Regions from separate parts of the Mesorhizobium sp. B3-1-7 genome, predicted to be linked through region 2. Evidence: predicted binding sites of a transcription regulator. Region 2 holds the regulator's gene; the other holds the start of a gene.
The links. Region 2 encodes PhoB, which activates phosphate uptake and scavenging genes when phosphate is short. Its sites were predicted from a motif close to TGTCATNNANCTGTCAT; they were not measured.
Positions count from the first base shown of each region.

Region 1 (3,446 bases), on a different contig from region 2:
ACACCCCCGGTAACGTTCGAGCGATCCTTAGCCAAGCGCCGCCAGTGCCGCCTCGACTTCCGCCGCCGTGCCGATGGCGCCGGTGGCGATGTCGCGGTTGATGCGGCGCGCCAGGCCCGACAGCACCTTGCCGGCGCCGACCTCGTAAAGCGTCGCGACGCCGTTGGCGCCGAACCATTCCACCGTCTCGCGCCAGCGCACGCGGCCGGTCACCTGCGCGACCAGGCGGCGAGCGATCTCATCCGGGTCGCTGGTCCGCGTCACCGTCACGTTGGAGACGACCGGAACCACCGGCGCCTGCTTCGCCACACCCGCCAGCACCTCGCGCATGATATCTGCCGCCGGCGCCATCAGCGCCGAGTGGAAAGGCGCGGACACCTGCAGCATCAGCGCCCGCTTGGCGCCCTTTTCGGTGCACAGCTTCGCCGCCAGTTCGACCGCCGCCCTGGCGCCCGAAATCACCAGTTGGCCGCCGCCATTGTCGTTGGCGACCTGGCAGACGGAGCCCTTGGCCGCTTCCGCGCAAGCCGCTTCGACATCGACCTGCTCCAGCCCGATGATGGCGGCCATGGCGCCCTCCCCGGCCGGCACCGCAGCCTGCATGGCGTTACCGCGGGTGCGCAAAAGCTTGGCGGCGTCGCCGACCGAAACGAAGCCGGCCGCCGCAAGCGCGGAATATTCGCCCAGCGAATGACCGGCCACATAGGCCACCTTGTCCTTCAGCGAGAAGCCCCGCGCTTCAAGCGCCCGCATCGCCGCCAGCGACACCGCCATCAGCGCCGGCTGGGCGTTGGCGGTCAGCGTCAGCGTCTCTTCCGGTCCTTCCCAGATGAGTTTCGACAGGTTTTCGCCGAGCGCGGCGTCCACTTCCTCGAAGACGCGGCGCGCTTCGAGGAATTGATCGGCGAGGTCCCTGCCCATGCCGACGGCCTGGCTGCCCTGTCCCGGAAAGGTGAATGCGACGGCCATTTTGGGTCTCTCCAGAGGCTGGTTTTTCCCTGCCTCTGGCGCAAGGCGCACAGCCAAGTCAAGCCCGCCGGCGCCTCTTCAGCCAGCATTTCAGCCGGAAAACCCAGCTGACTCCCTGTTCCGAAAGGCTTTTTGGCGATCACACCTGATGAAAACCGCTCACGTTTAGTTTGCTGGCTCTTCTTATTTCCGCCACAGGCGCTAGCTTTGCGTGACATTTCGATGACAGAAGCGTGACGGGCGTGGAAGGCGTGTCGCGTTGGCCGGGGGAAGTAGAGTGGCAAGGATCAGAAAAGGCGCGGCCAAGCCCGTGCCGCAGTTTTTGGAAGACGATCCGTCCACCGGCTACCTGCCGGGACGGGCCTGGCCGACTGTACGCTACGGCCTGACGACGCTTCTCGTCTCCGCCCTGCTCGTATTCGCGATCGAGTTGATCGTGCGCGGCGATTTCTTCGGCACGGTCGATTTCTTCCTGCAGCCGTTCAAGCCGGGCTGGACCACCATCATCGTCTTCGCCCTGGTGCTGGTCGGGCTGGACGCCATACTCGGGCGCAGTCACCAGAGCCTGATGATCGTGGCGCCGCTGACGCTGGCGCTGGCTTTTGTCGGCCACCAGAAATCGCATTATCTCGGCGATCCGCTCTATCCGACGGATTTCCTGTTCGCCCGCCAGATCGTGGCGCTGATGCCGCTTCTGGTGCGCGAGCGGCCGTGGACGGCCGTCATGCTGGCGGTCGGCATCGTCGGCGGGCTGACGCTGCTTGTCTACGGCTGGCGGACCTGGCGCAGGCGGGTGCCGATCCTCAGCCGCAAAGGCCGCCTGGCGCGGCTGGCGCTTGCCGTGCCGCTGCTCGCCTTCTTCGTCTCGATCATGGACTATGCCACCTTCTCGTGGACGCGCGACCGGCTGCAGATCATCCCGATCATGTGGGACCAGAAGGAAAACTACGCCTCCAACGGTTTTGCGCTGGCTTTCGCGATGAATGTGCCGATGGCGCATGTCTCGGCGCCGCCCGGCTACACCGAAAAGGCGATGGCCGCGATCCAGCGCCCCGACGTCGCCGCTTCGGTGCCGGACGAGAAGCCGGATATCGTGGTGGTGATGAGCGAATCCTTCTGGGATCCGACGCAGTTGCCCGGCGTCACCATCAAGCCCGACCCGATCCCGACAGTGCGCGCCTTGCGCTCCGGCTCGATGTTCTCGCCTGAGTTCGGCGGCATGACCGCCAATATCGAGTTCGAGGCGCTGACCGGCTTTTCCAACGCCTTCCTGCCGGCCGGCTCGATCCCCTATCAGCAATATGTGCGCACCCCGACCCCGTCGCTGGCCACCTTCCTGAAGAGCGAAGGTTACTATGCGCGTGCCATCCATCCTGGCACCAACTGGTTCTGGAACCGCGGCGCGGTCTATGCCGATTTCGGCTTCAAGGACTTCAAGTCTGAAGAGACGCTGCCGTCGATGGAAAAGCGCGGCCCGCTTGCCTCCGACGCGGCAATGACCGACGAGATCATCCGCGAGGCCGATGCCAGCGACGACCCGGTGTTCTTTTTTGCGGTCAGCCTGCAGAACCATGGGCCTTACGAGCCTTACCGCTACAGCAACCCGACGCATTCGGTCGATGCGCCGATCAGCTCCTGGGCGCGGGAATCGCTGCTCTCCTATGCCGAAGGCTCGGCCGACGCCGACCATGGCCTTAAGCGCCTGATCGACTGGGCGAAGGCGCGCCAGCGGCCGACGATCATCGCCTTCTTCGGCGACCATCTGCCGCCGCTGGGACCGGTCTATGTCGAGACGGGCTATCTCAAGGACAATGTCGCGCCGCGCAGGGAACCTAACGCCGGCGCCGCGATCGAGCATCACGACACGCCGCTGGTCATCTGGTCGAACCGCTCCGGTCCGGTGCAGAACCTGGGCTCGGTAAGCCCGGCCTTCCTGCCCTACCATATCCTGACCACCGCGGGCATCACCCACCCCTATTACACCGGTTTCCTCGGCGCGCTGCGCGAACACTACCGGGTGGTCGACCGCAACCTGCTCCTGTCGCCCTCGGGCGAAGCCACCCCGGACTGGGCGAGGCAGAAGCAGATCGACCCGAAGATCAACGATTTCCGGCTCATCCAATACGACATGATGTTCGGCAAGCGCCGCTCGGCGCCCGACTTCTTCCCCGAGACGGTGGACAAGCTGGTCGCGCATACGAGCTGAGGCGAAGGCGGTCAAAGCTGATCACAGCCATCCCGGCCATTGGCGGGAAGCGATGCTCCAATTCCGGAGCCTCGGAAGGTTTCGCCGCCGCAATCTGGACGTCAAAAGCCTGGAACGGGCTGGGTCTTTCCACTCAGTCGCGCGCCAATCGTCAAAGCCGCCGGAAAACTCTTGATCACGGCGCGCATGGCCGTCGCGCCACCTGGCCCAAGCGCTATCCGGGCAATCAAGGCCGCGGCACGCAGACGCGTCGAGAATTGCCGCCGCCATT
Region 1 is NZ_VFTL01000013.1:23,781-27,226, forward strand. Features, by position in the region: gene fabD (ACP S-malonyltransferase) at 28-969, opposite strand; gene FJ417_RS12780 (LTA synthase family protein) at 1,247-3,175, shown strand; gene FJ417_RS12785 (NAD(P)/FAD-dependent oxidoreductase) at 3,277-3,446, opposite strand, start outside.
Region 1: the regulator PhoB is predicted to act here: its motif matches at 1,181-1,197, upstream of FJ417_RS12780 (LTA synthase family protein).

Region 2 (3,446 bases):
GCCGGCCGCAGATCGGTCTGGCGCTGAACCCCGAAGCCGCCGCGGTGCTGACCGTGGTGCTGTCGCTGAACTTCCTGTCGGTCGCCGTGATCGATTATGCCGGCCAGGTGGTTGCCGAGGAGCAGCAGCGCCTCGACACGCTCGTCATGCCCCGCGACGAGCTGATCGGCGAATGCATGGCGATCGTGCGGCGCCGGCTGCGGGATCCCGACCTCGACGTGGGCAGCGTCGCCCGCATCGCCATGGGCATTCAGGGCATCACCGATTCCCATTCACGCGCCATGCTGTGGTCGCCGATCACGCCGCTGACCGACATCCCTTTCGCCGACCTCCTCGAAAGGGAATTCGGTATTCCCGCCACCATGGAGAACGACTGCAACATGATGGCGGTGGCGCTGCAATGGCGCGATCCCGAGCGCTATCGCGACGACTTCATCGCCATCCTGCTCTCGCACGGTATCGGCATGGGCCTGGTGCTGAAGGGCGCGCTGTTCAGCGGCACGCATTCCTCCGGCGGCGAGTTCGGCCATATGATCCATCGTCCGGGCGGCGCGCTTTGCCGCTGCGGCCGCCGCGGCTGCGTCGAGGCCTATGCCGGCAATTACGCGATCTGGCGCAGCGCCATGGGAATAAGCGAGGATGCCACGCCGACCGACGTCGGCGACGCCGATATGCGCGCGCTGGCCGCAAAAGCCCGGCAGGAGGACGGACCCGAGCGGGAGGCTTATCGCCGGGCCGGCGAAGCACTCGGTTTCGGCCTCGGCAGCCTGTTCGCCCTTATCGACCCGGCGCCTGTCGCCATGGTCGGCGTAAGCGCGGCCGCCTTCGACCTGATCGAGCCGGCGCTGCGAGAGGCGATCGCCCAGACCGCCGGCGGCCAGCACTCGGAATCGATCTCCTTCGACACCGAGCCGAACGAACTGCCGCTTATCCGCGAAGGCTGCGCCATGCGCGCGCTGACCTTCGTCGATCAGGAGATTTTCGCGCCGGGGGTGCAGGCCAGAGCGGGGGCCGGGAAGAACGTGGCCTAAGCGAACATGGCGCTGAAGCCGCGAATCGCACCAACGTTGGAGATTGGCCGAAGCCACCGCGACTTCGTCATTCCAGGGCGGAGCAGGGAGCGAAGCGACGCGCGCAGACCCTGGAATCCATGCCGTTACCTCGATCGTAGGGTGCAGCGGTGCAGAGTTCTGCGCCATAGCGGCGCGTGGAAGTCACGGCATGGATCCTCGGGTCTGCGCTGCGTCGCTACGCTCCTTGCTCCGCCCGTGGATGACGAAGCACAAACGTCTCGGCTACCCACCAACGTGGTTGTTGGAAGCGCCTGACCCGTCAGGGCCCTCGGGACCTAATCCTCCCTGATCGCGTACCCCGCCCCGCGGATGGTGCGGATGACGTCTGGCATCCGGCCGTTGTTGACCGCCTTGCGCAGGCGCCCGACATGGACGTCCACGGTGCGCTCGTCGATATAGATCGTCTCGCCCCAGACATTGTCGAGCAGCTGGCTGCGCGAGAACACGCGGCCGGGATGACGCATCATGAATTCGAGCAGGCGGAACTCGGTCGGGCCGAGCCTGATCTCGCTCTTCTTGCGGTAGACCCGGTGCGATTCGCGGTCGAGCACGATGTCGCCGACCTTGAGCACGCTGGACAGCACCTCCGGCTTGGCGCGGCGCAGCAGCGCCTTGACGCGCGCCATGAACTCCGGCGTCGAGAATGGCTTGACCAGATAGTCGTCGGCGCCGGTCGAGAGGCCGCGCACGCGGTCGCTTTCCTCGCCGCGCGCCGTCAGCATGATGATCGGCAGCCGCTCGGTCTCGGGCCGCATCCTGAGACGCCGGCAGAGCTCGATGCCGGAAACCGCCGGCACCATCCAGTCGAGCACGAGCAGGTCGGGAACGTTTTCCTGAAGGCGGATTTCGGCCTCGTCGCCGCGGGTCACCACTTCGACCTGGTAACCCTCGGATTCGAGATTGTAGCGGAGCAGCACCCCCAGCGGCTCCTCGTCCTCCACCACCATGATGCGTGGCGCGATCATTGGGGTAACCTTTTCGTCAGGCCGCCGGCGCCGACATTGCGGTCTCGTCCTGCTTCGGACGATTGGCGGGCAATTGCGTGCCGGTCAGCACATAATAGGCGTTCTCGGCGATGTTGGTCACATGGTCGCCGATGCGCTCGAGGTTCTTGGCGCAGAACAGAAGATGCGTGCAAGCGGTGATGTTGCGCGGGTCTTCCATCATGTAGGTCAACAGCTCGCGGAAGACGGACGTGTATTTGACGTCGATGCGCTCGTCGTCGTTGCGAAGCTTGGCCAGCACCGTGGCATCGCCCACCATATATTCCTGGATCACGGCCTGCACCTGGATCAGCACCAGCTGCGCCATCGAATCGATCGAATGCGTGAGGTCGCGCGGCGCGGCGCTGACGCCGACCGAGCCGACACGCTTGGCGATGTTCTTGGCGAGATCGCCGATGCGTTCGAGGTCGCCCGCCATGCGGATCGAGCCGACCACGTTGCGCAGGTCGTCCGCCATCGGCTGCCGCTTGGCGATCAGCGTGATGGCGCGGTCGTCGAGCTCGCGCTGACGAGCGTCCATGATGGCGTCGTCGGAGACGACGCGCTGCGCCAGCGCATTGTCGGTCTCGAGCAGCGCCCTCGTCGCACCGCCGACCATGGAGCTGGCGAGATCGCCCATGTCGTTGATGAGCCGGCTGATCTGCCTGAGATCCTCGTCGAAGGAGGCGACGGTATGTTCGGCCATGATGATGTCCTCGTATGAACTCAGCCGAAGCGGCCGGTTATGTAGTCCTGCGTGCGCTTCTCGCGAGGCGAGGTGAAGATCTTCTCGGTCCGGTCGAACTCCACCAGCTCGCCCAGATACATGAACGCCGTCTGCCGCGACACACGCGCCGCCTGCTGCATGTTGTGGGTGACGATGACGATCGTGTAGTCGGCCTGCAACTCGTCGATCAGTTCCTCGATCTTGGCGGTCGACAGCGGATCGAGCGCCGAGGCCGGCTCGTCGAGCAGGATGACCTCGGGCTTCACCGCCACGGTGCGGGCGATGCACAGGCGCTGCTGCTGGCCGCCCGAGAGGCTGAGGCCGCTGGCGTTGAGCTTGTCCTTGACCTCGGTCCACAGCGCGGCGCGCTTCAGCGCCTGCTCGACGCGGCTATCCATCTCGGCCTTGCTGATCTTCTCATAGAGCCTGACGCCGAAGGCGATGTTCTCGTAGATCGACATCGGGAACGGCGTCGGCTTCTGGAACACCATGCCGATCTTGGTGCGCAGCAGGTTGAGGTCCTGCGAGCGGTCGAGGATGTTCTTGCCGTCGAGCAGCACCTGGCCCTCGGCGCTCTGCTTCGGATAGAGCTCGTAGATGCGGTTGAGCACGCGCAGCAGCGTCGACTTCCCGCAGCCCGACGGGCCGATGAAGGCTGTGACG
Region 2 is NZ_VFTL01000021.1:31,885-35,330, reverse strand. Features, by position in the region: gene FJ417_RS18275 (ROK family protein) at 1-1,031, shown strand, start outside; gene phoB (phosphate regulon transcriptional regulator PhoB) at 1,349-2,038, opposite strand; gene phoU (phosphate signaling complex protein PhoU) at 2,055-2,762, opposite strand; gene pstB (phosphate ABC transporter ATP-binding protein PstB) at 2,783-3,446, opposite strand, start outside.